Regions from separate parts of the Streptomyces sp. NPDC001914 genome, predicted to be linked through region 3. Evidence: riboswitches for the same ligand, from Rfam matches in the RefSeq annotation. Region 3 holds a riboswitch; each other region holds the start of a gene.
The links. Region 3 has a riboswitch for cyclic di-AMP ahead of ACFYYF_RS37350 (transglycosylase family protein). Riboswitches for the same ligand answer to the same signal wherever they lie in the genome.
Positions count from the first base shown of each region.

Region 1: another riboswitch for cyclic di-AMP. It lies ahead of ACFYYF_RS38590 (M23 family metallopeptidase); the one in region 3 lies ahead of ACFYYF_RS37350 (transglycosylase family protein).
Region 2: another riboswitch for cyclic di-AMP. It lies ahead of ACFYYF_RS04385 (peptidoglycan DD-metalloendopeptidase family protein); the one in region 3 lies ahead of ACFYYF_RS37350 (transglycosylase family protein).

Region 1 covers NZ_JBIASW010000024.1:65,370-75,196, forward strand. Annotated here, with positions in the region: gene ACFYYF_RS38575 (dihydrofolate reductase family protein) at 1-875, shown strand, start outside; tRNA gene ACFYYF_RS38580 (tRNA-Met) at 960-1,033, shown strand; gene ACFYYF_RS38585 (PP2C family protein-serine/threonine phosphatase) at 1,324-2,391, shown strand; cyclic di-AMP (ydaO/yuaA leader) riboswitch at 2,607-2,763, shown strand; gene ACFYYF_RS38590 (M23 family metallopeptidase) at 2,775-3,809, shown strand; gene ACFYYF_RS38595 (aldo/keto reductase) at 3,945-4,889, shown strand; gene ACFYYF_RS38600 (PrsW family intramembrane metalloprotease) at 4,951-6,300, opposite strand; gene trmB (tRNA (guanosine(46)-N7)-methyltransferase TrmB) at 6,390-7,226, opposite strand; gene lhgO (L-2-hydroxyglutarate oxidase) at 7,672-8,877, opposite strand; gene ACFYYF_RS38615 (MFS transporter) at 9,035-9,827, opposite strand, start outside.
Region 2 covers NZ_JBIASW010000001.1:931,928-941,754, forward strand. Annotated here, with positions in the region: gene ACFYYF_RS04360 (MBL fold metallo-hydrolase) at 1-1,217, opposite strand, end outside; gene ACFYYF_RS04365 (5-guanidino-2-oxopentanoate decarboxylase) at 1,610-3,277, shown strand; gene ACFYYF_RS04370 (Glu/Leu/Phe/Val dehydrogenase dimerization domain-containing protein) at 3,274-4,455, shown strand; gene ACFYYF_RS04375 (TetR/AcrR family transcriptional regulator) at 4,521-5,141, shown strand; gene ACFYYF_RS04380 (SGNH/GDSL hydrolase family protein) at 5,294-6,079, opposite strand; gene ACFYYF_RS04385 (peptidoglycan DD-metalloendopeptidase family protein) at 6,352-7,263, opposite strand; cyclic di-AMP (ydaO/yuaA leader) riboswitch at 7,268-7,424, opposite strand; gene ACFYYF_RS04390 (tyrosine-protein phosphatase) at 8,089-8,886, shown strand; gene ACFYYF_RS04395 (DUF6126 family protein) at 8,909-9,025, opposite strand; gene ACFYYF_RS04400 (helix-turn-helix domain-containing protein) at 9,055-9,693, opposite strand.
Region 3 covers NZ_JBIASW010000022.1:990-10,816, forward strand. Annotated here, with positions in the region: gene ACFYYF_RS37340 (cytochrome P450) at 1-522, shown strand, start outside; gene ACFYYF_RS37345 (transglycosylase family protein) at 840-1,712, shown strand; cyclic di-AMP (ydaO/yuaA leader) riboswitch at 1,896-2,088, shown strand; gene ACFYYF_RS37350 (transglycosylase family protein) at 2,093-2,788, shown strand; gene eno (phosphopyruvate hydratase) at 3,130-4,416, shown strand; gene ACFYYF_RS37360 (septum formation initiator family protein) at 4,538-5,014, shown strand; gene ACFYYF_RS37365 (DUF501 domain-containing protein) at 5,054-5,686, shown strand; gene ACFYYF_RS37370 (exopolyphosphatase) at 5,683-6,654, shown strand; gene ACFYYF_RS37375 (NAD(P)/FAD-dependent oxidoreductase) at 7,242-8,630, shown strand; gene ACFYYF_RS37380 (class I SAM-dependent methyltransferase) at 8,859-9,827, shown strand, end outside.

The DNA.
Region 1 (9,827 bases), on a different contig from region 3:
GCGACCTCGACCCGGGCGCGCAGTTCTGGCACACCGGCGGTGAGAAGGTCGTCTACACGACGGACGAGGGCGCGCCGAGGGCCGCCGCCGCGCTGAACGGCCTCGTCGGCGTCGACGTCGTTCCGACCGGTCCCGCACTCGACTGGCGGGTGCTGCTGGAACACCTTCACGACGTACGGGGGGTGCGCCGCCTCATGGTCGAAGGGGGCGGCAAGGTCCACACCCAGCTCGTGCGCGAGCAGCTCGCCGACGAACTCCAGCTCGCCGTCGCGCCCCTGTTCGTCGGGCAGCCGGACGCGCCGCGGCTGTTCGGGACCGGGGCGTACCCCCCGGGACGGATGCGGCTGGTGGAGACCCGGCCCGTCGGCGACGTCGTACTCATCCGCTACGTCCCCACCGCGCCCGGCACCGGCCCGCTCGCCTCCGCGGCGGACCGGCGGTGGCTGGAGCTCGCCTGCGAACTGGCCGACCTGTGCCCGCCCTCGAAGACCGCGTTCAGCGTGGGGGCCGTGGTGGTCGCCGCCGACGGGACCGAGCTGGCCCGGGGCCACTCCCGGGAGGGCGGCGATCCCGTGGTGCACGCCGAGGAGGCCGCCCTCGCCAAGCTCGACCCGGCCGACCCCCGGCTGGCCACCGCCACCGTCTACAGCAGCCTGGAACCGTGCGCCCACCGTGCCTCCCGGCCCGCGCCGTGCGCCCGGCTCATCCTCGACGCCGGGGTGCGGCGGATCGTCACCGCCTGGCGCGAGCCCGACACCTTCGTCACGGACGCCGACGGGAACGGGCTCCTCGCCGCCGCGGGCGCCGAGGTCGTCGTCCTCCCCGAGTACGCGGAAGCCGCCGAGGCCCCCAACCGGCACCTGGCGGCCCGCTAGGCGGCGGGTGCCCGCGCCACCGGAGGGGCGGGTTTAAAGGGGTGTGCTTCGGGTCCCGCGGATGGCGTACACTTATCTCAACGACGCGGGGTGGAGCAGCTCGGTAGCTCGCTGGGCTCATAACCCAGAGGTCGCAGGTTCAAATCCTGTCCCCGCTACTGAAGGCCAAGGGCCGGAACTCGGATTCACGAGTTCCGGCCCTTGGTGTTTGTCCCCCCGGCTCTCCGGCCGGCTCCGCCCCGGTGCCACGGACGGGCCCCGCTCGCCCGGTCGGGCCACACAGGTCGCCCGCCGCCCCCGGACCGGTTCTTCTGGACAGGTGGGGCAGCCAGGAGGTGAACGGCGGACCGAAGGGCTCCGTGACCGGGCCGACCGGCCGTCCCGCGGCGTTCGCGGGTCCGGGAGCCTCCCGCCGCCCGGTCCCGGGGAAGCGGAATCGCGCAGGATCGTGTGGGCGCGCACCTTCGCACGGACCCTGCCCCTGCTGCTCGTCGCCGCCGGGATCGTCTACGACTGGTTCACCCCGTCGGAATACACCGCGACCCCCCTTTTCGCGGCCGCGCCCCTGGTCGCCGCCCCCCTCCACTCGCTGCGCGGCACCGTCCTCGCAGGCCTCCTCGCCGTCGGCGCGGTTCTCGTGGTCCACGGCGTGCTCGGCATCGTCCTGCAGGTCGACGCGGTCACCGAGGTCGTCACGGTGACGACGGCCGCCGTCCTCGCCGTCCTCATCAACACCGTCGTGCGGCGCGGCGACGAACGGCTCGCCACCGTCCGGGAGATCGCCGAGTTCGCGCAGCGCGCCGTGCTGCCCGAGCCCGAGCCGCGGATCGCCGGGCTCGAGGTCGCGGCCCGGTACGAGGCGGCGCAGGAGGACGCGTTCATCGGCGGGGACCTCTACGCCGTGCAGGACTCCCCGTACGGCGTACGGCTCGTCGTCGGGGACGTACGGGGCAAGGGGATGAACGCGGTCGCCACCGTCGCGACGGTGGTCGGCGCGTTCCGGGAGGCGGCCGAGCAGGAGCCGGCCCTGGAGGGCGTCGCGGAGCGCCTGGAGCGGGCGCTGACGCGCTCGGGCACCCGGCGCGACGGCGTCGACGCGGTCGAGGGGTTCACCACCGCCGTCCTCGCCGAGATCCCGCCCGGCGCGGACCGGGTGCGCGTCGTCAACCGCGGTCATCCGCCGCCCCTGCTGCTGCATCCCGACGGGACGCTCGCCGTCCTCTCCGCCGCCTCCTTCGCGCTGCCCCTCGGGATGAGCGACCTGGGAGGCCGGCCCGCCCCGACGGTGCGGGACCGGTTCCCGCGCGGGGCGACGCTGCTCCTGCACACCGACGGGCTGTCCGAGGCCCGTGACGCCCGGGGGGAGTTCTTCGACCCGGCACGCTGGCTGGCCGGGCGGGTCTTCTCCTGCCCCGAGGCCCTGCTCACCGCCCTTTCCGAAGCGGTCCGCCGGCACACGGGCGGCGTGCTCACGGACGACATGGCGCTGCTCGCCGTCCGGCGTCACGAACAGTGATCGGACTGTATCCCTCCGCATAACGACTGACGTACCGTCAGGGAAATCCGTGCAAGTGGCACCGGGTCAACTCGCCCGTTTTTCATCGTTCATGACCCCAAAGTCCTGGCCAAGAGCCGTTAATGATCAGTCGGAACAGCTTGGAATTCGGCGCCCGGGTCTATTAACGTTCGATAACGCAGCGCGGTCGTCACAACCGTCACAAGAGACGGCTCCGTGCGCACGCGCCGAATCCCGTCAGGGAACCGGGGAACCAACTCGTGGGGTGAATCGGGCGTATTCCGCCGTGGAAGCACGGTGGCCGTACGCGCGTAGGAGACCTTCCTGCTCCGAACCCGTCAGCTAACCCGGTAGGCGGCAAGGAAGGAAAGGAGTGCGCCCACGTGGCGTCCAACCGGCCCGCTCAGCCAACCTCGTTCGCGCCGAACGAAACCCACACCTTCGGCTACGGCAAGGACGAGGGACCCTGGGAGGAGTGGAACCCCACCGCGGATTCCCTCGCTCCCGTCCGCGGCCGGCACCGCACGGGCAAGCAGCGCGGCGGAGGACTCGCCCGCAGCTCCACGGTCCTCGGCGTCGGTGTCATAGCCGCCGTCGGCGGAGGCGGCATCGCCAGCGCCGCCCCGGGCAAGGCCCCCGTCTCCATCTCGCTGCCGGACCTGTCGTCGGTGACCGAGTCGGCCAAGGCCCTCATCTCGGACGGCGGATCCAGCGCTCCCAAGGGCTCCACGACTCCGCTCACCAACGCCGGTCTGACCACCTCCGACACGGCCCAGGGCAGCACCGACGCCGGTGAGGCGCTGCGCGACCGCATCATGGCGCAGGCCCAGTCGCAGCAGAACCAGGCCGACACCGCCACGCAGAAGGCCGCCCAGACCGCCGCCGCGCAGAAGGCCGTGAAGCTCGCCGCCGCCCAGCAGGACGAGGCCGAGGCCAAGGAAGCCGCTGCGAAGGAGAAGGCGGAGGAGGCGGCCAAGCAGAAGGCCGAGGCCGAGCGCCTCGCCGAGCTCGCCAAGAGCTACGCGCTGCCGACGTCCTCGTACACGCTGACCTCGACCTTCGGTGAGGCCGGCTCCATGTGGTCCTCCGGCTACCACACCGGACTCGACTTCGCGGCGCCCACCGGCACGCTGCTCAAGGCGATCCACAGCGGCACCGTCACCGAGGCCGGCTGGGCCGGATCGTACGGCTACCGCACGATCCTCACCCTCGACGACGGCACGGAGCTCTGGTACTGCCACCAGTCGTCCATCAGCGTCAGCGTGGGCCAGAAGGTCGCCACGGGTGATGTCATCGGACGCGTGGGCGCGACCGGCAACGTCACCGGCCCGCACCTGCACCTCGAAGTGCACCCCGGCGGCGCCGCCACCGGCATCGACCCGATGGCATGGCTCCAGAGCAAGGGCCTCAACCCCTGATCCCCGAACTCCGGCAGCCCTGACGTCAACCCCCCCCGGCGTCAGGGCTGTCGGCCGTCCGGGCGCGGACGGCGGCACGCCCCGGGCCCGGTGATTGTGGAATACATCGATCCGATGCGGGCGTTGAGCCCGTACATGACTTCTCTTCGCAAGCTCGGTTCGTCCGACCTCGAGGTCTTCCCGCTCTCCCTCGGGGGCAACGTCTTCGGCTGGACGGCCGACGAGACCCGGTCCTTCGCCGTGCTCGACGCCTACGCCGCCGCCGGCGGCAACTTCCTCGACACGGCCGACTCCTACTCGGCCTGGGTCGAGGGCAACGAGGGCGGCGAGTCCGAGACCGTCATCGGCAGATGGCTGAAGAGCCGCGGCAACCGCGCGGACATCGTGGTCGCCACCAAGGTCAGCCAGCACCCCGCCTTCCCGGGGCTGTCCGGTGCCAACATCAAGGCCGCGGCCGACGCGTCGCTGCGCCGCCTGGGCACCGACCACATCGACCTCTACTACACGCACTTCGACAAGCCGGAGGTGCCGGTCGAGGAGATCGTCGGCGCCCTCGACGAACTCGTGAAGGCCGGCAAGGTTCGGCACATCGCCGCCTCCAACATCTCCCCGGAGCGGCTGCGGGAGTCCCTGGAGTTCTCCGACCGCGAGGGCCTCGCCCGCTATGTCGCCCTCCAGCCGCACTACAACCTCGTCTCGCGCGACACCTACGAGGGCGCCCTGCTGGAGGTCGCGTCCCAGGCCGGTCTGGCGGCCGTCCCGTACTTCGCGCTCGCCGCCGGTTTCCTCACCGGCAAGTACCGCCCCGGCACCACGGTCGACTCGCCCCGGGCGGCCGGCGCGGCCAAGCACCTCGGCACGGACCGCGGACCGCGGGTCCTCGCCGCCCTCGACGAGATCGCGGCGGCCCACGACACCGCCGTCGCGACGGTCGCCCTCGCCTGGCTGGCCGCACAGCCGACGGTCGCCGCGCCGATCGCCTCCGCCCGCACGGTGGAACAGCTCCCGGCCCTGCTCGGCGTCGCGGACCTGGTGCTGAGCGACGAGGAACTGACGCGCCTGTCGCGGGCGTCGGCGTAACAGCCGGACCGTCGGCGGGCGGCACCGGTGAGTTCCCCCGGTGCCGCCCGCCGGACACGGCCTAGGAGCGGTACGGGTTGTACGCCGGATACGGGGCCGGCGCGGACGCCTGGGCCGGCCACCCGTAGGGCCGCGCGGGCGGGGCGACGTGCTGCCCGTACCGCTGGGGCTGCCAGGGCGGCGGCACGGGCAGCGGCGCCGTGGCGCGGGCCGCGTAGGCGAGGGCCGGGCGGGCGATCTCCCGGCGGCGCCACAGCTGCTCCAGCAACTCGCGCTCCCGTACGACGAAGTCGGCGCCCGCACGGCCCCGGCGCCCCCGGTGGCGCAGGAACGCCAGTGAGGTCGCGTATGCCTCGTACTCCGCCACCGAGCGCGCCGCGCCCTTGCCGAAGTGGTGGCCCGCGTAGTCGCGCGCGAGGCGCCGCGCCCGCATCGAGCCGAGGGCCCACGGATCGGCCGGGCCCAGCCAGCCGGCGGCGGTGTACACGGGCAGTTCGGCGCGGACGGTCCGCAGCTCGCGCTGCCGCGTCCAGACGACGAGCCAGGTCAGCAGCCCGAACGCGGGCACCATGAACGCCGCGTACACCCCGAAGAACCCGAACCGGCCGAAGCCCGAGGAGCCGTTCCAGAGCGCGTGCATGCCCATCGCGAGCAGCAGTCCGGTCAGCGGGATCAGCACCCGGCGCACATGCTGGCGTTCGGCGGACAGCGCCGCGACACCGAAGCCGATGCCGGTCAGCACGGTGAACAGGGGGTGCGCGAACGGCGACATCACCACACGGACGAAGAACGTCGCCGCCGTGACGGAGGCGAGCCCGCTCTCCCCGCTGAGCTGGTCGGTGCCGAACGCGGTGCCGAGATAGAGGATGTTCTCGGTGAAGGCGAAGCCGGTGGCGGTAACCCCGGCGATGACGACACCGTCGACGATCCCGGTGAAGTCCCGTCTGCGGAAGAGGAAGACGAGCAGGACGGCCGCCGCCTTCGCCGACTCCTCGACGACGGGCGCTATGACGGTCGCGCCGAGCGTGTCGGCGCCGGAGGGATCCGCGGTCGTCATGGCGATCCAGCGGGTCGCGAAGCTGTTGGCGACGATCGCTATGAGCGCCGCCGCGCAGGCGCCCCAGGCGAACGAGAAGAACAGGTTGCGCCAGGGGCCCGGTTCGACCCGGTCCAGCCACCGGAAGGCGGCTATGAGCAGCGGCACCGGGAACACGGCCAGCCCGAGGCCGACCAGGAAGCCCTCCGTCCCGGTCTGTTCGCGCACGAGGGCGAGGATCACCAGGCCCGACAGCGCGAGCAGGGTGATCAGCGCTCCGTAGCGCACCCAGCCGCGCTGCCACCAGTGCGGATGTCGCGGCGCGGGTCCGGCGGGGGCGCCGGGCCGGTTCGGATACGGCGGATGGATGGCCACGGCATTGACCCTAACGAGGGAGGGCGTGGCCCGCGACGGCAACCTGCGTCACCGGAAGGTCCCGGCGGACGTCGGGGGGTGTGTGCGGGTCAGACGCCCGGGGCGTGCTGGTCTCGGTGCTGTACGCGCCGGAAGAGGAGGTCGTTCACCACATGACCCTTGTCCAGTCCCTGGCCCTCGAAACGGGTCAGCGGCCGGAACTCCGGACGCGGCGCGAAACCGCCGTCCGGCACGGTGTTCTCGAAGGCGGGGTGCGCGCTCAGCACGTCGAGCATCTGCTCGGCGTACGGCTCCCAGTCCGTGGCGCAGTGCACGACCGCGCCCGGCGCGAGACGGGTCGCGGCGAGATCCAGGAACTCCGGCTGGATCAGCCGCCGCTTGTGGTGGCGCTTCTTGGGCCACGGGTCGGGGAAGTAGACGCGCAGGCCGCTCAGCGAGGCGGGCGGCAGCATCTCGCGGAGCAGGATGATCGCGTCGCCGTTGGCCACGCGGACGTTGGTCAGGCTGTTGCGCTCGGCGAGGTTGAGCAGGTTGCCCTGTCCCGGGGTGTGCACGTCCACGGCGAGGATCCCGGTCCCCTGGTCCTCGGCCGCCATCTGCGCGGTGGCCTCTCCCATGCCGAAGCCGATCTCCAGCACGACGGGGATGTCCGCCCCGAACAGCTCCGCCAGGTCGAGCGTGCGCCGTCCGTCGATGTCCAGACCCCACTTGGGCCACAGTCGCTGCAGCGCGTCGGCCTGTCCGGTCGTCACCCGGCTCCGGCGCGGCTGGAAACTCCGGATCCGCCGCTCGAAGTGCGAGCCGGCGGGGTCGGCCTGCGGACCGTCGGGGAAGCGGGGCTCGCCCTGGGCGCGGCGGTGACGCGGCGAGCCGTCCTCGGCGGAGGCGGGCCGGGTCTCTTCGGTGGAGTCGAGGAAATCAGACACAGTGCGACCGATTTTACGGGCGCGCCGCCGGGGCCCGTCCCGTCCCGGCCCGTCCGTCCCGGTCGGCCGGCCTTGTCCGACCTGGCCGGCCTGTCCGACCTGGCAGGTCCGTACGGGCCGGTCCGGCCGTCGTGGGGGTGGGAAGGTCCGGCGGTCGGCCCGCGCCCCCGGCGGTGGGGGCGGCGTATGCCGACGGGAGGTGGGCCGGCGTGTGCCGACGGGCGGCAGACCGGCGTGCGAGGCGGGCGGTTCGTCCGGTCCGCCCGTCTGTCCGGTCCGCCCGTCTGTCCGGTCAGGTCCGTCCTGGCCGGTCTGTCGCGGCCGGTCCGGTCGGTGGCGGGGCGGCTCGTCCCGGCGATGGTCCGTCCGTCCCGACGGCCCGTCCCCGCTGTGGGACGAGTCTCGCTCGTGGCGGGTGGCGCCGGGGCGGGCCGGGCGCGGAGGTTCAGGTCGCCGCCAGGGACGCCAGTGCTCGGCGGGCGACCTCGCGGCCGATCGGGAGGGACGCGGTGGCCGCGGGGGACGGCGCGTTCAGCACGTGCACGGTCCTCGGGCCCTCCTTGATCAGGAAGTCGTCGACCAGGGTGCCGTCCCGCAGGACCGCCTGGGCGCGGACACCGGCGGGGGCGGGGACCAGGTCCTCCGGGTTCACCGCGGGCAGCAGCCGCCGCACCGCCTCCGTGAACGCCGCCTTCGACACCGACCGGCGCAGCTCCCCGGCTCCGTAGCGCCAGTGCCGCCGGGCTATCCGCCAGGAGCCCGGCCAGGACAGCGTCCCGCCCAGTTCCCGGGGCCGGACGACTCCCCAGTCGTATCCCTCGCGGGCGAGCGCGGGCACCGCGTTGGGGCCGATGTGGACACCGCCGTCGATGCCCCGGGTGAGATGGACGCCGAGGAACGGGAACGCGGGATCCGGAACCGGATACACCAGGCCCCGCACCAGCTCCGGCCGCGCCAGCGTGTAGTACTCGCCACGGAAGGGGACGATCCGCATCCCGGGGTCGTCGCCGGTGAGCCGGGCCGTCTCGTCGCAGTGCAGCCCCGCGCAGTTGACGAGCACCCGTCCGCGGACGATCGTCCCGTCGGCCGTGCGCACGGCGACACCGCGGTCGGGGCGGCGGTCGGCGCGCACGACCCGCGCCCCGTACCGGATGTCCGCCCCGGAGGCCTCCGCGAGCCGGCGGGCCACCGCCACGTAGTCGCAGATGCCCGTGGTGCCGACGTGGATGGCGGCGAGGCCGCGGACCTCCGGTTCGTACTCGGTGAGCTGGGAGGGGCCCAGCTCCTTGACCGGGATGCCGTTCTCCCGGCCGCGCTGCACCAGGCCGTGCAGCCGGGGCAGCTCCGACTTGTCCGTCGCGACGATCAGCTTGCCGGTGACGGCGTGCGCGATGTCGTACTCCGCGCAGAACTTGACCATCTCGGCGGCGCCCTGGACCGCGTACCGCGCCTTCAGGGAGCCGGGGCGGTAGTAGATCCCGCTGTGGATCACCCCGCTGTTGCGGCCGGTCTGGTGCCGGGCAGGTCCCGGCTCCTTCTCCAGCACCGTCACCCGGGTGCCCGGTGCCGCCCGTGTGATGGCATACGCCGTCGACAGACCGACGATCCCCCCGCCGATCACCATCACATCGCAGTCGTACGCGCTCCGCATCCGCACCACCTCCCGGCCTCGATAGTGCACTGCGCCACTGACAATGCCCTCAAACCCCGGGGACGGTGCCCCGCGTTTCCCTCGCGCCACGGGGACCGTGGCGCCGTGTCCTCGCCCGGGCTGCCGGGCGACCCCTTCCGGCCGAGCCGCCGGCCGCCTAGGCCGGGGCCATCAGCAGCGGACGGGCCCGCTCCCGCAGCTCCACCACCCGCGGCTCGTCGCCGTAGGGCTCCAGCCGGTGCAGCAGGTCCTTCACGTACTCGGTGGTGCGCGCGGAGGAGATGCGCCCCGCGACCTCCACCGCCCGCACGCCCTGCTCGCACGCCGCGTCCAGATTGCCGGACTCCAGCTCGGCGACCGCCGACACCACCAGGCGCAGCCCGTGCGAACGCACGAACTCCTCCGTCGGCTTCGACAGCGCCTGCTCGGTGAACCGGCGCACCTGGCGTGGTGCCTTCAGGTCCCGATAGCACTCGGCGGCGTCGGCCGCGAAGCGGTCGTACCCGTAGAAGCCGAGCCAGGACGGGTCGTTGTCGCCGTCGCGGGCCCGCTCCAGCCAGCCCTCCGCCGCCTTCAGCGCCGCCCCGGCCGCCTGGGCGTCGCCCGCGCGCGCGTGGGCCCGTGCCTCGACGAGCCGGAAGAAGCTCATGGTGCGGGCCGTGGCGAGACCGCGGTTGCGCTCCAGGGCGGCCTGGGCGAGGTCGACGCCCTCGTCGCCGAAGCCCCGGTAGGTCGCCTGGAGGGACATGGAGGCCAGGACATAGCCCCCGAGGGGCACGTCGGCGGCCGCGCGGGCCAGCCGCAGCGCCTGGATGTAGTAGCGCTGCGCGGCCTCCTGCTGGCCCGTGTCGAAGGCCATCCAGCCGGCGAGACGGGTCAGCTCGGCGGACGCGCCGAACAGCGCTCTGCCGACCTCGTCCGAGTAGGAGCCGAGCAGCAGGGGCGCCGCC
Region 2 (9,827 bases), on a different contig from region 3:
CAGCCCGCGGGCACCGTTTCGGGCTCTCCGGTGTCCTCCGCCGAGTCGCCGGCGACGTCACCCGGCGTATCGATCACGGTCTCCTCGACGGCCGGCCAGCCGCCCTTCGGCGCACGGGCGACACCACGCCACCACGGCTCGGAGGGGACGGTCTCTGCGGTGGGTTCGAAGGGCTCTCCGGGGCGGGGCAGCGCGACGCGCGATCCGGTCGCGCGGGCAGCGGCCAGCGTGCCCTCGCCCGGGTCGGCCCAGGCGTGCGTGGCGAGGTTGAAGGTCCCCCAGTGGATCGGCAGCATCACGCCGGAGGGCGTCCCGCCCTGGAGGTCCAGGTGGGAGCGCATCCCCTCCTGGGGGGTCATGTGGATGTCGGGCCAGAAGTCGCTGTAGGCGCCGATCTGGATCATCGTGGCGTCGAAGGGGCCGTGGGCGGCGCCGATCTCCTTGAAGCCCTGGAAATAGCCGGTGTCGCCGCTGTGGTAGATCCGGTGCTCGTCGCCCTCGGCGACCCACGAGGCCCACAGCGTGTGCTGGGTGTTGCGCAGGCCGCGCCCGCAGAAATGGCGCGCCGGTGTCGCCGTCAGGGTGATCCCGCCGACCTTGGTCGACTCGTGCCAGTCCAGTTCACGGATCCGCTCGGCCGCGATGCCCCAGTGCTCCAGGTGGGCTCCGACGCCGAGCGGTACGGCGAACACCGTGTCCGTGCCGCCCAGTGCCTTGATCGTGGGCATGTCGAGGTGGTCGTAGTGGTCGTGCGAGATGACCACGACGTCGACCGGGCCGAGCGCGGCGAGCGGCAGCGGAACCGGGTGCAGCCGCTTGGGGCCGGCGAAGGCGAACGGGGAACAGCGCTCGCCCCAGACCGGGTCGAACAGCACACGGTGGCCGTCGATCTCCGCGAGGACGCTGGAGTGCCCCATCCAGGTGAGCCGCAGCCCGGTCGCGGCGGGCCTGGCCAGGTCGGCGAGGGTCGTCGCGTGCACGGGGACGGTTCCGGCCGGGGAGCGGTGGGCCCGCTCCTCACTGCGGAAGTAGACCTTCGCGAACTCCACCATCGAGCCGTCGGGGCGGGTACGGGCGGTCTCGGGGTTCTGGAAGACTCCGTCCGCGAAGTTCGGCGAATTGCGGATGCGCCGCATGCGCGCACCAGCCGGATCCGCGCCGAAGGCGGCGGGCCGCAGCGCGCGGAGCCCGGAGCTCAGGGTACGGAAACCGGTCACGGATACCTCCAGATGGAGTCGGTCAGGCTTTCATTATGGTCGTCGCCTCGGACAGCGCCGGGTCACCCGGTCACAACGCGAGGTCCGTGGCCCTGGTTCCACAGGTGCCAACCCCGCCGCACCCCCGCTTCTTCCGCTCCGGGGAGCCGATCTGGACGCCTCGCCCCCGCGGCCACGCCGGTCCCGCGCGTTGACACGACCCGGCACGCCTTCCGATACTGACTCGTGATTCAGTAGAGAGCATGCGTCCCGGCGGCCCGAGAACCGCGCGGGCCCGTCCACGTCTGGAGACACACCGTGTCCGACCTCCCCGCCGAAACGGCCGCGGCCGTGCACGCCGTGTACGCCGTGTACGCCCTCGGGCGTGACGTCACCGCCGTGCGGAGCGTGTGATGGGCGAGATGCTCACCGGAGGCGAGGCCGTCGTCCGCGCCCTGTCCGGACACGGCGTGACCCGCGCCTTCGGCATTCCCGGTACGCACAACCTGGAGATCTACCGCCACCTGTCCGCGTACGGCGTCCGGCACGTCCTGACGCGCCACGAGCAGGGCGCCGGATACGCCGCCGACGGCTACGCGCGCGTGACCGGGCGCCCCGGTGTGGTGCTCACCACGACAGGACCCGCCCTGCTGAACGCCGCGGCCGCCGTCGGCCAGGCCTACTCCGACAGTGTGCCGCTGCTCGTCGTCTCCCCCGGGATGCCCCTGCGCCACCCGCGGCTCGCGACCGGTCTGCTGCACGAGACGCGCAGCCAGACGGAGGCCCTGCGGGGCGTGGCCGCGTTCAGCCACCGGGTGTCCTCGGTCGCCGAGATCGACACGGCGGTCGCGCGCGCCTTCACCCTGTTCCGCACCGGCCGGCCCCGTCCCGCGCACATCGAGATCCCCCTCGATCTGCTGGAGGCCGCCGAGGAGACGGGTCCCGCACGCGTCGCCCCCGCCGCCGTCCCCCTCGCCCCGGCACCCCTCGCCGTGGCGCGGGCCGCCGACGCGCTGCGCGAGGCCCGCCGTCCGGCGCTCGTGGCCGGCGGCGGAGCACGCGAGGCGGCCGCCCCGGTCCTGGCCCTCGCCGAGAGGCTCGGCGCTCCCGTCCTGACCACGGCCAACGGCAAGGGCATCGTCCCCGAGACCCACCCGCTGGCCCTCGGCGTGTCGCTGCACAGCCCCGCGGTCCGGGACTGGCTCACCGGACGCGACGCCGTACTCGCCGTGGGCACCGAGCTCGCCGAGTCCGACTTCTGGTCGGCGCCGCCCGCCCTGAACGGCACGCTGATCCGCGTGGACGTCGACCCGGACCAGATGTACGCGGGACCGGCCGCTGACGTCGCGGTCGTGGGCGACGCGCTGCTGTCCCTGACCGCGCTGCTCACAGCCGTCGGGGAACCGGGCGCCACGACCGGGCACGCGCGCGTGCCCGGCGCCGCCGAGGGACCCGGTGGCGAACCCCCGAACGCGCGCGTGCCCGACGAGGACCCCCTCCGGCGGGCCGCGGAACTGCGGGCCGCGCGAAACGCCGAGACGGCCGGGCGCGACGCCCGCTGGATCCCGTACCTGCGGGCGATGCGCTCCGTCCTCCCCGAGGACGCCGTGATCACCTCGGACAGCGCCCAGTGCTGCTACTACGGAGCCCTCCCCCACCTCCCGCTCGGCCCGGCGGGCCGCTATCTTCACCCGACCGGCTACGGCACGCTCGGCTACGCTCTGCCCGCGGCGATCGGAGCCAAGGCGGCGTGCCCCGGCCGGGAGGTCGTGGCGCTCAGCGGGGACGGCGGCCTCCAGTTCACCGTGCAGGAACTGGCGACCGCGGTACAGATCCGCCTCCCGCTGCCCGTCGTGGTCTTCGACAACGGCGGCTACGGGGAGATCCGCGACGAGATGGCCGCCCGGGGCGACACGCCCACGGGCGTCGACCTCGCTCCGGTCGACCTGCCCGCCCTGGCCCGCGCCTACGGAGGACAGGGCACGTACGCGCACAGCCCGGAGGAGCTGGGCGCGGCGCTCGCCGAGGCGCTGCGCACCCCCGGCCCCACCCTGATCGTCGTCCCCGAGGAGAACCGATGACCGCCGCCCCCCTGATGACGCTCACCTGGACGGACCATGTCACCGGCCGTCCCGGGTTCCTCGTCGTGGACCGGCTCGTGCGGGGTGTCTCCAGCGGCGGTCTGCGGATGCGGCCCGGCTGCACGCTGGAGGAGGTCGCCGGGCTCGCCCGCGGCATGACCATGAAGGAGGCCCTGCACTACAACCCCGAGGGGCGCTACATCCCCCTGGGCGGCGCCAAGGGCGGGATCGACTGCGATCCCCAGGACCCGGTGGCGTACGGACTGCTGGTGCGTTACCTGCGCGCCATGCGCCCCTACATCGAGAGCTTCTGGACCACCGGCGAGGATCTCGGGCTCAGCCAGGACCTGGTCGACCGGGCCGCCGAGGAGGCCGGCCTCGTCTCCTCCATCCAGGCCGTGTACCCGCTGCTCGACGACGAGACGGCGGCCCGGAAGCGGCTCGCGGACGCCTTCGCGGTCGAGGTGGACGGCATCGGCCTCGACGAACTGGTCGGCGGCTGCGGGGTCGCCGAGTCGGCGCTCGCCGCGCTGGACCGGGCCGGCACGCCGTACGCGGGAACACGTGTCGCCGTACAGGGACTGGGCACCATGGGCGGGGCCACCGCGCGCTTCCTCGCGCGCGCGGGCCTCAGGATCGTGGCCGTCGCCGACGTCAAGGGAACCATCGCGAACCCGGACGGCCTCGACGTCGACGCACTGCTCGCGGCACGCGACGCGTACGGGACGGTCGACCGCGCGGTGCTGCGCCCGGCCGACCGCGAACTCCCCGGTGACGCCTGGCTGTCCGCCGACGCCGAGGTGCTGGTGCCCGCCGCGGTCTCGTACGCGATCGACACGGCGAACCAGCATGAGATCAAGGCCCGTTGGATCATCGAGGCGGCCAACATGCCCGTCCTCGCGGACGCGGAGGAACTGCTCGCCGCGCGCGGGGTCACCGTCCTGCCGGACGTCGTGGTCAACTCCGGTACGAACGCCTGGTGGTGGTGGACCCTGTTCGGCGACATCGGCGCCGACGCGGACGAGGCGTTCACCCACACGCGGCGCTCCATGCGGGCCCTGATCGACCGGACGCTCGCGCGCGCGGAGGCCGACGGCACGACCCCGCGGGCCGCCGCCCACGCCATCGTCACCGACCGGCTCCCGGTCATCGCGGAGCGGTTCGGCTGGTACCGCTGAGGGACGTACCCGGTCCTACCCGCTCCGGCCGGGCCTCCGCCGAAAGGGCTGTGTAGGGTTGCCGCGTGGCGAGAGTCCGGTTGAGCGTGGCGGAGCGGCGCGAGGAGTTGCTGCGGGCCGCCGTCGAACAGATCGAGGCGCGGGGCGTCGCGGCGGTGCGGATCGCCGACGTGGCCTCGGCCCTCGGCGTGAGCAACGCGCTGGTGCTGTACCACTTCTCGACGAAGGAGAAGCTGGTCGCCGCCGCGTTCACCCACGCCGCCGAGGACGACCTCGCCCATCTGCGCAAACTGCTCGGCCGCCGCACGACGGCGCTGCGCCGCCTGCGCGCCGCCGTGCGCTGGTACGCCCCGACGGGTCAGGCCAAGGGCTGGCGTCTGTGGATCGAGGGCTGGGCGGTCGCCCTGCGCGAGCCGGCGCTGTGCGAGGTGACCCGCGATCTCGACCGGCAGTGGAAGGCCGCCATGGCCGAGGTGATCGCGGAGGGTGTGGCCGCCGGCGAGTTCCGCTGCCCGGACCCCACGAGCGCGGTCCTCAGGCTCACGGCGCTGCTGGACGGACTGGCGGTCCAGATGACGGCGTACTCCGGCGCGGTGTCGCGAGCCCGCACCCAGGAATGGGTCGATGAGGCGCTCGCCCGCGAACTGGGCCTGGAACGCGAGGCATTGATGGCGGCGGTGCGCTGAGGACGCGAGAGCGCGGGGCCACCGTGATGCCGGCCCCGCACTCGTCCTCGCCCGCTCCGGCCCCGCACTCGCGCGCGCCCGCTCCGGCCCCGCACTCGTGCCCGCCCGCTCCAGCCCCGTGAACCGGCGCGGCGGCGCCCGTCCCGGATCCCTCAGGCCACCGACTCGATGCGCAGCTTGATGTCGTCCGGGGACAGGGCTCCCTTGGCCGAGACGTGATCGCCCGAGGACTCCCCGCGCAGCCGCCGCCCGATCCAGGGGACCAGATACTCGCGCGCCCACTGGATGTTGTCCCGGCGCACCTCCAGCGTGCCGCGCGGCGGGAGGGGGGGCCAGGGCTGGTCCGGGTCGGCCGGCACCTCCAGGCCGAGCACCTGCCCGGCGCGGAGCGCCACCCGGGTGTGCCCCTCGGGCGAGAGGTGCAGCCGGTCGCCGTCCCAGGCCCGTCGGTCCTGGATCGTCTTCAGGGACCAGAGGTCGAGGACGGGACAGCCGTAGCGGTCCGCGATGGCCCGCACATGGCCGTTGTACGTGGCGATCTTGCCGCGCAGGTGCTTGAGCACGGGAACGCCACGGGTGTCGAAGCCGGTCGTCACCATGACGGTGCCGACGGCGGAGGTGAGGTCGGCGATCGCGCGCTCGAAGCGCTCCGCGACCTCGTCGGGGTCGGTGCCGGGGCGGATGATGTCGTTGCCGCCGGCGCAGAACGAGACCAGGTCCGGGCTCAGTTCCTTGGCCCTCTGGAGCTGGGAATCGACGATCTGGTCGAGCAGCTTGCCGCGCACCGCGAGGTTGGTGTAGTCGAAATCGCCTTCGGGCCTGCGGTCCGCGAGGAGTACCGCGAACCGGTCGGCCCAGCCGACGAAGGCTCCGTCGGGCCCGGGGTCGCCGACGCCTTCGGTGAAGCTGTCCCCCACCGCCACGTACGACCCGATCACTGATCTGTTGTCACTCTTCGAATCGTCTGCCACATCGAGCATGATTCACCTTTCGATGTGAGCTACGCGACCGTAGGGAGGGGTTGACGGGCGGTGAGATAGGCCACTCGTCAAGCGTTGGTCAACTCCGGAATAGGGTCCGCGCCAAGGATGTTGAAGCAGCGATCGACCCGAGGCCCGAGCCGGGGAACACCGAAGGCCGGACCCAGGGGATCATGGGGTCCGGCCTTCGGAGATCTTCCTGCCGTCAGGAGCAGGAGGAGTGGGGGGTGTCAGCCGACGGCGACACCGTGCGAGCGCAGGTACGCGACCGGGTCGACGTCGGAGCCGTAGTCCGGCGTGGTGCGGATCTCGAAGTGCAGGTGCGGGCCGGTCACGTTGCCGGTCGCGCCGGAGAGGCCGATCTGCTGCCCCTCGGTCACGGTCTGCCCCGCCGAGACGGACAGGGACGACATGTGGGCGTACTGGGAGTACTTGCCGTCGGCGTGCTGGATGACGACCTGGTTGCCGTAGGCGCCGCCCCAGCCCGCGGAGACGACGGTGCCCGCGGCGATGGACTTGAGCGTGGTGCCGGTCGGGACCACGAAGTCCACGCCCGTGTGGTAACCGCTGGACCACATGCTGCCCGCCACCTTGTATCCGGTGCCGACGGTGCTGCTGTCGACCGGCAGGGTGTAGCCGGAGGAGCCGGCGGTGGAGGGGGTGGCGGACGGGGCCGTGTCGGCGGCCGGGGTCGCCTGGGCGGGCTTCGCCGAGGTGGCCGCCTTGGCGGACGACTGAGTGGCCGAGTGGGCGGCGGGGGCGGCCTTCTTGCCGAGCGACAGCTTCAGACCGGGGTGGATCAGCGACGGGTCGCTGCCGATGGCGGAGCGGTTGTCGGCGTAGATCTTCTTCCAGCCGCCGCCGACGTTCTGCTCGTCGGCGATCTTCGAGAGGTAGTCACCGCGCTTCACCGCGTACGTCTTGGCCTTGGCGGACGTGGCGGTCTTGGCGGACTTCTCGGCGGGGGCGGCGGTCGCGGCCTTCTCGACATGCTGCGCGACGGCGGCGGCCGGGGTCGCGGCGTGGGCGCCCGTGGCCCCCATCAGGGGCAGCGCGAGTGCGGCGCCACCGGTTCCGGCCACGGCGATCGAGCGGGTGAAACGCAGGGACTTGGGACGGCGGTGCTTACCCTTCGCGGGCATGACGAATTCCTCTCCGGCGCCTGCGGGGTGAGCTGTCGGGTGCGGGCTGGAGATGCCCGGCCGCGCTCTGCGCGGCTGTACCCCTAGCCTGTTCCGGAGACCGGACCAGGCACGGAACCTGTGGGTCCCCCGCTCCTGCCGTGTACGGGTGAGTGTGCGGATGCCGGGCGGCGGCAGGATTGGGCGTCCGTCCGGATTGAGGCAGAACGTAAGCGAGATGAGAGCGCGTCGACAACTATGGGCGGTTTCTGTGCGCTCGCCTTTCTTGATCCATGCTGAAATCGCCGTAACCCTCCGTGGAGTGACGATCTTCCGGTCCCCTCAACCCGCCAGGAAATCCGGGCGGGTTGAGAAAACGGGACGGCAACGCATCGTCACGAATATGACGCTCCTCACGCGACTCGCCCCAGGGTGCCTTATTCCAGGGCCAGTTGTAATGAAGGTGCCTATTCGGACAGAACAGTCAGATGCGACGTGAGCGGATATCCGGCACATCGGGATCTCCATGTCGGACGAATCGCAAAACGGCGCACCCCGATGCCGGAATTAGCAACAATTGCCCCGCGATGCCCATGGGACCGGAAAGGCACGTCCGGCCCGGCGGGTGACCCCGCACATGAATCGCACATGAATCGCACACACATTCGATCGACATCCAGCGCAACGCTCCCTCCTGGGCGTATCCGTCCGGAAGCAGGCGCCTGTGGACAACTCATTGCCCGGGGAACCCATGTCGTATCGTCGACAGCGCGAGCCGGTACAACTGCCGACGAGCGGCGCCGAGTCCAGCCCGGCGACGCCGGCGGCCGAATGGGAGGAGCCCCCGTGACGCAGCAGGTCCCGTCGACCGAGCCCGAACTCGGCGGAGTGCGGAACTTCCGCGACGTGGGCGGACTGCCCACCGCGGACGGCCGGCGAGTGCGCTTCGGGCATCTGTTCCGCAGCGGTCACCTCGCGCACGCCACGGAGGAGGACGCCGCGTTCCTCTCCTCCCTGGGCCTCCACACGATCTTCGACTTCCGCAACGCCGCGGACCAGAAGCTGGAGGGACCGGACGTCGAGCTGCCGGGCGTGCGGAACGTGAACCTCCCGCTGAGCGACCCGGCGGACGGCAGCGAGTTCTGGAAGATGGTCCGCGACGGCGACATCGACCAGCTCCGCGGACTCCTCGGCGACGGCAAGGCCGCGAACCGGATGATCAACTCCTACCGCACGATCATCAGGGAGCGCACGGCCGAGCACTCCCAGGTGCTGCACGCGCTGGCCGACGACAGCGTGCCGGCGCTGATGCACTGCGCGGCGGGCAAGGACCGCGCCGGGCTGTCCATCGCGGTCACCCTGCTCGCCCTCGGGGTCGAGCGCGAGGCGATCGTGACCGACTACCTGGAGTCGAACGCCACGCACCGCCGTTACAAGGTCCACCGCAACGGCTCCTCGGCCGGCGCCTACTCCCCCGAGGTGATGGAACTGCTCAGCCCGCTGTTCGACGCGCGCGCCGAGTATCTGACCGCCGCCTTCGAAACGATCGAGGAGACCTGGGGCAGCGTCGAGGCATATCTGGAACAGGGACTGGGGCTCACGCCGGAGCTGCGGGAGCGGCTGCGCGCGCGGCTCCTGGACTGAGCCGCGCGCCGCTGCCGGGTCACTACTGGTTCTGCGCGCCCAGCGTGAAGAGCAGGTAGATGAAGGCCGCGAACAGGTGGCCGACGGCGACGTAGATGATCAGCCGCACCCACAGGGCGCGCGGGAACCTGTCCTCCATGGACCGCCGGCGGGGTTCTGTGGGTTCGGTCATGACGTCTCTCCCGGAGTGGGGTGGCCCGCCGCCGGGCCGAGGCACAGCGCGGCGACGGGGCTCTGCAGCAGGGTGTGTACGAAGAGGAGCTCGGCTCCGTCGCGCTCGGCGGCGGCGATGCGGTGCGGGGTCATCGAGTCGAAGTGGGCGCTGTCCCCCGGTTCGAGGACGTGCGCGGTGTCCCCGAGGCGCAGACGGAGCCGCCCCTTGAGGACGTACAGCCACTCCTCGCCCGGGTGGACGCGCACGATGTCGCCCTGCGAGCCGTAGGGGACGTGTACGCGCAGGGCCTGCATGCCGCGGCCCGCGGAGCCCGCCTGCCAGTAGGTCCAGCCGCCCGCGGGGGCCGCCTCCATGTCGGCGGCCCGTACGACCGCGTCACGTTCGGGGACCGCCTCGCCGAGCAGTTCCGAGACCGTCGTACCGTAGACACGTGCCAGGGTGAGCAGCATCGGCAGCGAGGGCTGGCGCTGCCCGGTCTCCAGCCGGGAGAGATGGGCGGGCGAGAGCGCGGCGGCGCGGGCGGCGGCCTCCAGCGTCAGGGAGGCACCGCGGCGCAGGGCGCGCAGCCGGGGCCCCACGGCGTGCAGCTCGGCGGACGGTTCGTCGACCGCCCCTGGATCGGCTTGGCTCATGGAACCATTGAGCCAAAGATTTACCTCAGCGGCAATTTTCTTGCCTCAGAGACAAAGAGGCCCCTACGCCCGTCCCCTCGCCCAGCCACACCCCGGGCCGGCTCCTTGCCCGGCGGCACGTCGGGCCGCCCAGC
Region 3 (9,827 bases):
TTCGCCGGTTTCGAGACCACGGTCAACCTCATCGGGAACGGGATGCACGCCCTGCTCACCCATCCCGGGCAGCGAGCACGGCTGCAGGCGTCCATCGAGGCGGGGGAGAGCGGACTGCTCGAGACGGGCGTAGAGGAACTCCTGCGCTTCGACGGGCCCGTGGAACTGGCCACGTGGCGGTTCGCGACCGAGGACGTGCGGATCGGCGGTCAGGACATCGCGGCCGGCGACCCCGTGCTCGTGGTCCTCGCCGCCGCGGACCGCGACCCGGAACGCTTCGAACAGCCGGACACGCTCGACCTCTCACGACGTGACCTTCAGCACTTGGGTTACGGCCACGGCATCCACTACTGCCTGGGTGCGCCGCTCGCCCGGCTGGAGGGACAGACCGCGCTCGGGACGCTCCTCAGCCGTCTTCCCGACATCCAACTCGCCGGAGAATCGGCCGATTTGCGCTGGCGCGGAGGCCTCATTATGCGTGGATTGCGTACGCTTCCTGTGGAGTTCACCCCGGTCAAATAGGACGCGATCGGTGCATCGGTGACCCTTCGCCGACCATGCCGAAGAGGCTCTTCCGCATACCGGAAGGAGAGCCCTTACGGCTACCGGAACATGACGCTCCGTCAAATCCGTGATCTTCACGTGATCAGTACTGCATCGACTTGTAACCAGCGTTCGAGTGCGACTACCTTCACCCATCAACAACGCGGCACCTGCGCCACTCGTTCAGCAGGAGTCGCGATGCTCCCCGCTGTCGCTCGAAAGGCTCTCGCATGCTCTCCGGGAACGGCCGTCACCGTCGCCCTCGTCAGGCCCCGGCTCTCATCGTCGCCGCAGGGGTGACCGGATCGGCGATCGCCATCCCGTTGCTCGCCGCGGCGAGCGCGAGCGCGGCCGACGGAACCACCTGGGACCGGGTGGCGCAGTGCGAGAGCGGTGGCGCTTGGAGCTCCAGCGACGGCAACGGCTACTACGGCGGCCTCCAGCTCGACCAGGACAACTGGGAGGCGCACGGCGGCCTCGACTACGCCCCGACGGCCGACCAGGCCAGCCGCTCGCAGCAGATAGCCGTCGCCGAGAAGGTGCTCGCCGACTCTGGCCTCAAGGCCTGGCCGACCTGCGGACCGCTCTCGGGCCTCAGCAAGGGCTCCGCCGGGATCGGCGTCGACACGGGTGTGGCCGGCGACTCGTCGAGCACCGGCGACGATTCCGATTCGTACATTTCGTCCGGTCTCGCCACTTCGCCCAGCTCCTCCCCTTCGGGTGATTCGTCCGGTTCGGGCGACTCCTCGGACGCGGGCGGCGACACCGCGACGCCCAGCGCCTCGCAGAGCTCCGACGGCTCGGACGCGGCGGCCGACAAGAGCGACAAGTCGGCCAAGTCGGGCAAGAAGGACGCCTCTTCGGCCCCGTCCGACGCGTCGACCGGCGGCACCGGGCGGCACCGCGGCGGGGACGCGGCGGAGAGCGCGGCCGACGCCGGCGCCGACGCCTCCACCGGGCGGCACGCCGCGAGCCCCGCGACCGAGACCGCCGACCCCGCGTACGTCGCGGACGCCATCGACAACCTCTGGAGCGTTTCCGACGCCCTTGGTCTCGAAAGCGGATGGGGCGATCTGCCCAAGGTGGACACGGGGGCGGACAGCAGCGGTCCCGGCCTCGTCATCCCTGGTCGAAGCATCGTGGACACGGCCGAAACGGTGCAGAAGTAGCGGGAGTTCACGTCACGGTTCGCTGTGGAATGTCCCATTTGGCGCAAGTGAGAGATGGGTCTCAGAAGCCCTGATCGTCTTTGAAATTCCGCCAATCGACTGCTTACGGTCGTGACCGCTCGCCACAGCGGGCCCCGACGGTCGCAACGCCGAATCCTGCCAACGGCCGTACGGGAACAGTCGTCGCGTCATGCGCCGTAGGCAGGAGCGGGGGACCCAAGGTAAGTGCCGGGCCCGGGAGTCGAGAGACATCCGGGAACGGCTCGGGGTGAAGCCGCGTGCCGGACGTCCTGGAGACAGGACGAAGGCATGCGGCCGGGCAACTCATTCGGCCCGAACCCGACAGCTCACCTCGCAGGCGTCGGTGAGGGGATCTCTCCATGCTGTTCTCCAGCAAGGGCAAGCACCGCCGCCCGAACAAGGCCACCCGTGTCGCCACGCTCGCCGGTGTCACCGGCGTCGCCATCGCCGCCCCGCTGATGGCGGCCGGCAACGCCTCCGCGGCCACCGCCTCCGAGTGGGACGCCGTCGCCCAGTGCGAGTCCGGCGGCAACTGGTCGATCAACACCGGCAACGGCTACTACGGCGGCCTGCAGTTCTCGTCCTCCACCTGGGCCGCGTACGGCGGCACCGCCTACGCCTCGACGGCCGACCAGGCCTCGAAGGCCCAGCAGATCACCATCGGCGAGAAGGTCCTCGCCGCTCAGGGCAAGGGCGCCTGGCCGACCTGCGGCACCGGCCTGTCGAGCACCCCCTACGGCGGCGGCTCGGCCCCGGCGGCCCCGTCGTCCTCCTCGTCCGACGCCTCGCAGAGCGCCCCGGCCACCCGTACGACGGAGCAGCCCGCCTCCCGTTCCGCGGAGCGCCCCGCCGCGCAGAAGACCGTCACCACCCCGACCGGCAAGAAGGTCAAGAAGGGTGACGGCGAGTACAAGGTCGTCAAGGGTGACACCCTCAGCTCGATCGCCGAGAAGAAGCACGTCAAGGGCGGCTGGCAGAAGCTGTTCAAGCTGAACAAGGACATCGTCGCCGACGCCGACTTCATCTACCCGGGCCAGCAGCTCCACCTGCACTGAGCGGTGCGGCACGCCGGCTGACCCGGCCGCTTTCGGCGGAGGGCGGCCGTGATTCCGGCACCGCCGCGACACCCGGCAGGCAACAGCCCCCTCGTGGGGGTCTCCGCACGCACCGGAGACCCGCCGAGGTTCCCGTCCCCACGGGCTCCCCGCTCCGGCGCGTGTTCCCCCGCACGCGCCGGAGCGGGGTTTTTTATTTCTTTTTTTGTTCCGTTCAGGAACAATATGTAGGCTCGGTCCGCTCAAGGGGTGGTCGATCGCTGGCCGATCCCCCTGAGCCGGTTAGGCTCATCCCGCGGGGCTGCCAAGCTCCGCGTACCCGCGTCACATCCCATAAGGAGATGCTCGTGCCGTCCATCGACGTCGTCGTAGCCCGGGAAATCCTGGACTCCCGAGGCAACCCCACGGTCGAGGTCGAGGTCGGCCTCGACGACGGCAGCACGGGTCGTGCCGCCGTTCCGTCCGGCGCCTCCACCGGAGCGTTCGAGGCCATCGAGCTTCGCGACGGTGACCCCAACCGCTACCAGGGCAAGGGTGTCGAGAAGGCCGTCCTCGCCGTCATCGAGCAGATCGGCCCGGAGCTCGTCGGCTACGACGCCACCGAGCAGCGCCTGATCGACCAGGCGATGTTCGACCTGGACGCCACCGACAACAAGGGCTCGCTCGGCGCCAACGCCATCCTCGGCGTCTCGCTCGCCGTCGCGCACGCCGCCTCCGAGGCGTCCGACCTGCCGCTCTTCCGCTACCTGGGCGGACCGAACGCGCACCTGCTGCCCGTTCCGATGATGAACATCCTGAACGGCGGCTCGCACGCCGACTCCAACGTGGACATCCAGGAGTTCATGATCGCCCCGATCGGCGCGGAGTCCTTCTCCGAGGCCCTGCGCTGGGGCGCCGAGGTCTACCACACCCTCAAGAAGGTGCTGAAGACCAAGGGCCTGTCCACCGGCCTCGGCGACGAGGGCGGCTTCGCCCCGAACCTCGAGTCCAACCGCGCCGCCCTCGACCTCATCCTCGAGGCCATCAAGGAGGCCGGTTACACCCCCGGCGAGCAGATCGCCCTCGCCCTCGACGTCGCCGCCTCCGAGTTCTACAAGGACGGCGTCTACACCTTCGAGGGCAAGGAGCGCTCCGCCGCCGAGATGACCGAGTACTACGCCGAGCTCGTCGCGGCGTACCCGCTCGTCTCCATCGAGGATCCGCTGTTCGAGGACGACTGGGCCGGCTGGAAGATCATCACCGACCAGCTGGGCGACAAGGTCCAGATCGTCGGCGACGACCTCTTCGTCACCAACCCGGAGCGCCTCGCCCGCGGCATCGAGGAGGGCTCGGCCAACGCCCTGCTCGTCAAGGTCAACCAGATCGGTTCGCTGACCGAGACCCTGGACGCCGTCGAGCTGGCCCAGCGCAACGGCTTCAAGTGCATGATGTCCCACCGCTCCGGAGAGACCGAGGACGTCACCATCGCCGACCTCGCGGTCGCCGTGAACTGCGGTCAGATCAAGACCGGCGCCCCGGCCCGCTCGGACCGCGTCGCCAAGTACAACCAGCTCCTGCGCATCGAGGAGATCCTCGACGACGCCGCGGTGTACGCCGGCCGCAGCGCCTTCCCGCGCTTCAAGGGCTGAGCCCAGCGCGTCCCAGGAAGCGTCCTCCGTACGTCCCCGTACCCGGTCCCGTACCGTGTGCGGGGACGTACGCACGTGAGGGGCCCGCACACGGCGGGCCGGTACTGGGGAGGCGGGACTCATGGCCGTGAAGGACCGGGACCGGTTCTCCACCTCGACCCGGCTGAAGCTGCTCGGCGAGCAGACGGCGGCCAGGGTCTACCGCTCCCAGACCAAACGGCAGGCCCGCCGCTCCCGGCTCACCGGCCGGGCCGCGCTGCTCGCCATGGTCCTGTGCTCCCTGATCGTCGCCCTCGCGTACCCGATGCGGCAGTACGTCTCCCAGCGCGCCCAGATCGGCGATCTGGAGCGGCAGCGGGAGCAGGCCCGGCAGCGGGTGGAGCAGCTGCGCGACCTCAAGGCGCGCTGGCAGGACGACGCGTACGCGAAGCAGCAGATCCGGCAGCGGCTGCACTATGTGATGCCGGGCGAGACCGGCTACATCGTGATCGACCCGGACGCCGCGAAGCAGTCCCGTGCCGAACGCGGCACCGCGGACCGCCCCTGGTACACCAATGTCTGGGACGGCGTGGACAAATCCGACGCCGCCGACCGCTGACGACCCATGAACTGACCAGAAAGACACGTGACTCACGGCATGGAAACGCCACCGCCCACCACCCCGCGCACCGAGCCCACCGACACCGACGTCGAGGCCTTCAAGCAGCAGCTCGGCCGGCCGCCGCGCGGGCTGCGCGCGATCGTGCACCGCTGCCCCTGCGGCCAGCCGGACGTGGTGGAGACGGCGCCCCGCCTCCCCGACGGCACGCCGTTCCCGACCACGTACTACCTGACGTGCCCGCGGGCCGCGTCCGCGATCGGGACGCTGGAGGCCAACGGGGTCATGAAGGAGATGACCGAACGGCTCGCCACCGACCCCGAGCTGGCCGCGGCCTACCGCGCCGCCCACGAGGACTACATCGCGCGCCGTGACGCGATCGAGGTCCTGGAGGGCTTCCCGAGCGCGGGCGGCATGCCGGACCGGGTGAAGTGCCTGCACGTCCTGGTGGCGCACTCGCTGGCCGCCGGTCCCGGCGTCAACCCGCTCGGCGACGAGGCCATCGCCATGCTGCCCGAGTGGTGGCGCAAGGGCGCCTGCGTCACCCTCACCGGCCAGGCGGCCTGCGAGGGAACGAAGGCCGGGGATCCCGCGGAGCCCACCGGCGCCGCCGGTTCCGCGGAGTCCGCCGGTTCCGCCGAGGCCCCGGGTTCCGCCGAGGACGGCCGGTGACCCGCGTCGCCGCCGTCGACTGCGGTACGAACTCCATCCGGCTCCTGGTGGCCGACGCGCACCCGCGGACGGGCGAACTCACCGACCTGGACCGGCGGATGACCATCGTCCGGCTGGGCCAGGGCGTCGACCGCACCGGCCGGCTCGCCCCCGAGGCGCTGGAGCGGACCTTCGCCGCCTGCCGCGACTACGCGCGCACCATCGAGGAGCACGGCGCCGAGCGGGTGCGCTTCGTCGCCACCTCCGCCTCCCGGGACGCCGAGAACCGGGACGAGTTCGTGCGCGGGGTGCTGGACATCCTCGGCGTCGAGCCGGAGGTCGTCACCGGGGACCAGGAGGCCGAGTTCTCCTTCACCGGCGCGACCAGGGAGCTCTCCGGGCGCGACGACCTCGCCACGCCCTACCTCGTCGTGGACATCGGCGGCGGCTCGACGGAGTTCGTCGTCGGCGCCGACGAGGTGCGCGCGGCACGCTCCGTGGACATCGGCTGCGTACGGATGACGGAACGTCACCTCGTGCGCGACGGCGTGGTCACCGACCCGCCCACGGCCGAGCAGGTCGCGGCCATGCGTGCCGACATCGAGGCCGCCCTCGACCTCGCCGAGGAGACGGTCCCGCTGCGTGAGGCGCGCACCCTGGTGGGTCTGGCCGGCTCGGTCACCACCATCGCGGCGATCGCGCTGGACCTCGCCGAGTACGACTCCGAGCGGATCCACCACTCCCGCGTCTCCGTCGAGCGCGTCCGCGAGATCACCGAGTGGCTGCTGCGCTCCACCCACGCCGAGCGCGCGGCCGTCCCCTCGATGCACCCCGGCCGGGTCGACGTGATCGGGGCCGGGGCTCTCGTCCTGCTCTCGATCATGGAGCGCACCGGGGCCGGGGAGGTCGTGGTCAGCGAGCACGACATCCTCGACGGCATCGCCTTCAAGGTGGCGGAGGAGGCCGAAGCCGCCCGGCAGGGCGACTGACGCCGGCAGGGCGCGGCCCGCGTCCCGTGAGGCGTCGGGAACGGGTGTGAGGCGGCCCCTGCTCCCCTTCCGGGGCCGGGGCCGTCCGCGGTCCCCGGCGCGGCCGGAGAGGGCTCCGGGAGGCCGTGCGGGGCCGTGCCGCACGGCGTGGCACCGGTCTCCTTTGCTACTGATCAGTAGCCTCGGCTGAGCGGGTCGGATAGCGTATGAGCATGCCGGAAGGGGTCCTGGAGACCCTTCGGCGAGGCTCCGCCGAGAAACTTCGTGAAGTTCTTCACAAGGAAAAAGGTCCTGCTGGGCGACGAAGGGGCCACTTGGGCCCTTCCGGAGGCCCGGACCGGTCCGGCAGCATGATCGGTGAAGCGTTGCGGCCGCGTTTCGGCGCGATGAAACACACGTGTGGTCCGCTCGGCCGAACGGGTCGGGCCGCAGCTCACACGGTGTTGACAACGGTACGAACCGTACGGCGGTCCACCCCCGCCGACATGGCCTCCGTCGCGGGGGCCGCGGAGTGTAGCAGAGGGCCTGTCCGAGCTTGTGAAGGGGCGCACGAGCGACCCCCCTGAAGCAGGTGGATACTCGATGGCATGAGCACCACGGAGCGTCCCAGGATCCTCGTAGTAGGCGGTGGGTACGTAGGCCTGTACGCAGCTCGGCGCATCCTCAAGCAGATGCGCTACGGAGAGGCGACCGTCACGGTCGTCGACCCCCGGTCGTACATGACCTACCAGCCCTTCCTCCCCGAAGCAGCCGCCGGCAGCATCTCCCCGCGGCACGTCGTCGTCCCGCTGCGGCGTGTACTTCCCAAGGCGGAGGTCCTCACCGGCCGGGTCACCACCATCGACCAGGACCGCAAGGTCGCCACGGTCGCCCCCCTCGTGGGCGAGGCGTACGAGCTGCCTTTCGACTACCTCGTCATCGCGATGGGCGCGGTCTCCCGCACCTTCCCGATCCCCGGTCTCGCCGAGCAGGGCATCGGCATGAAGGGCATCGAGGAGGCCATCGGCCTGCGCAACCACGTTCTCGAGCAGCTCGACAAGGCCGACTCCACCACGGACGAGGACGTCCGCCGCAAGGCGCTGACCTTCGTCTTCGTGGGTGGCGGCTTCGCCGGCGCCGAGACCATCGGTGAAGTCGAGGACATGGCCCGCGACGCGGCCAAGTACTACAGCAGCGTGTCCCGCGAGGACATGCGCTTCATCCTCGTCGACGCCGCGGACAAGATCCTTCCAGAGGTCGGCCCCAAGCTCGGCCAGTACGGCAAGGAGCACCTGGAGAGTCGCGGCGTGGAGATCTACCTCTCCACCTCCATGGACTCCTGCGTCGACGGCCACGTCGTGCTGAAGAACGGCCTCGAGGTCGACTCCAACACGATCGTCTGGACGGCCGGCGTCAAGCCGAACCCCGTTCTCTCCCGCTTCGGTCTGCCGCTCGGCCCGCGTGGCCACGTGGACACCCAGACCACCCTCCAGGTGCAGGGCACGGACTACATCTGGGCCGCGGGCGACAACGCCCAGGTGCCGGACGTCGCCGCCCGCAAGGCCGGTGTCGAGAACGCCTGGTGCCCGCCGAACGCGCAGCACGCGCTGCGTCAGGCCAAGATCCTCGGCGACAACGTCATCTCCGGCATGCGGGGCTTCCCGCAGAAGGAGTACGCGCACGCCAACAAGGGCGCCGTGGCCGGTCTGGGCCTGCACAAGGGCGTCGCGATGATCGTCATGGGCAAGATGAAGATCAAGCTCAAGGGCCGTCTCGCCTGGTACATGCACCGCGGCTACCACGGTCTGGCCATGCCGACCTGGAACCGCAAGATCCGCGTCTTCGCGGACTGGACGCTCGCGATGTTCCTCAAGCGCGAGGTCGTCTCCCTGGGCGCCATGGAGACTCCGCGCGAGGAGTTCTACGAGGCCGCCAAGCCGGCTCCGGCCGCCCCGGCGCCCGCCGTCAAGACCGAGGAGAAGGCCAAGGCCTCCTGACCCTCCGGTCACCGAACGCCCCGAAGGGGCCGCCCGCCATCCGTGGTGCGGGCGGCCCCTTCGGCGTTCCCGCTCCCGCGCGGCCCGGCGCGCACGGGGCACCCCTCAAAGCATGGTGCGTACACACATTTTGCGAATCTGTGTCGTGGAAGGGGGACTGCGCGCCCAGGGGGTAGATGTTTACGGGGTGTCGGAGCGTTCGGGAGTGCTGTCTCGGAGGTGTACGCCATGCAGGACGCCGCACCGCGGCTCAAAGGTCTGGTCGAACAGTTGCTGGGAGCCCCGCTTCCCTTGCGCGTCCGTGCCTGGGACGGTTCCGAGGCGGGTCCGCCCGCGGCGCCGGCACTCGTCGTCCGCAACCGGCGGGCGCTGCGCCGACTGCTGTGGAAGCCGGGCGAGTTGGGGCTGGCCCGGGCCTGGGTCTCCGGCGACCTCGGCATCGAGGGCGACCTGTACACCGCCTTGGACCTGCTGTCCGGGCTCGTCTGGGAGCGCGGCGAGGACGCGCGCGGGCTGGGGGCGGCGCTGCGCGACCCCGAGGTGCGCGCCGCGGTCCGCGGGCTGGTGAGGATGGGCGGACTGCCGCTGCCGCCCGCCCCGCCCCGCGAGGAGATGCGCCGCCACCGCCATCTGCACACCCGGCGAACCGACCGGAGCGCCATCAGCCACCACTACGACGTCGGCAACGGCTTCTACGAGATCGTCCTCGGCCCGTCGATGGTCTACTCGTGCGCCTACTGGAAGGAGGGCGGCACCCTGGAGGAGGCGCAGCGCGACAAGCTCGAACTCGTCTGTCGGAAGCTGGCGCTGAAGCCCGGTCAGCGGCTCCTCGACGTCGGCTGCGGATGGGGCTCGATGGCCGTGCACGCCGCCCGGGAACACGGCGTGCGGGTGGTCGGGGTGACGCTGTCGCAGGAACAGGCCGCGTACGCCCGTAAACGGGTCGCGGACGAGGGTCTGACCGACCGTGTGGAGATCAGGGTGCAGGACTACCGGGACGTCACCGACGGGCCCTACGACGCGATCTCCTCGATCGGCATGGCCGAGCACGTCGGCGCCGAGCGCTACCTGGAGTACGCCGAGGTGCTCGGCCGTCTCCTCGCCCCCGGCGGGCGGCTGCTCAACCACCAGATCGGCCGGCGTCCGCAGCGCGACGAGTCGTCGTACGCCGTCGACGCGTTCATCGACGCCTACGTG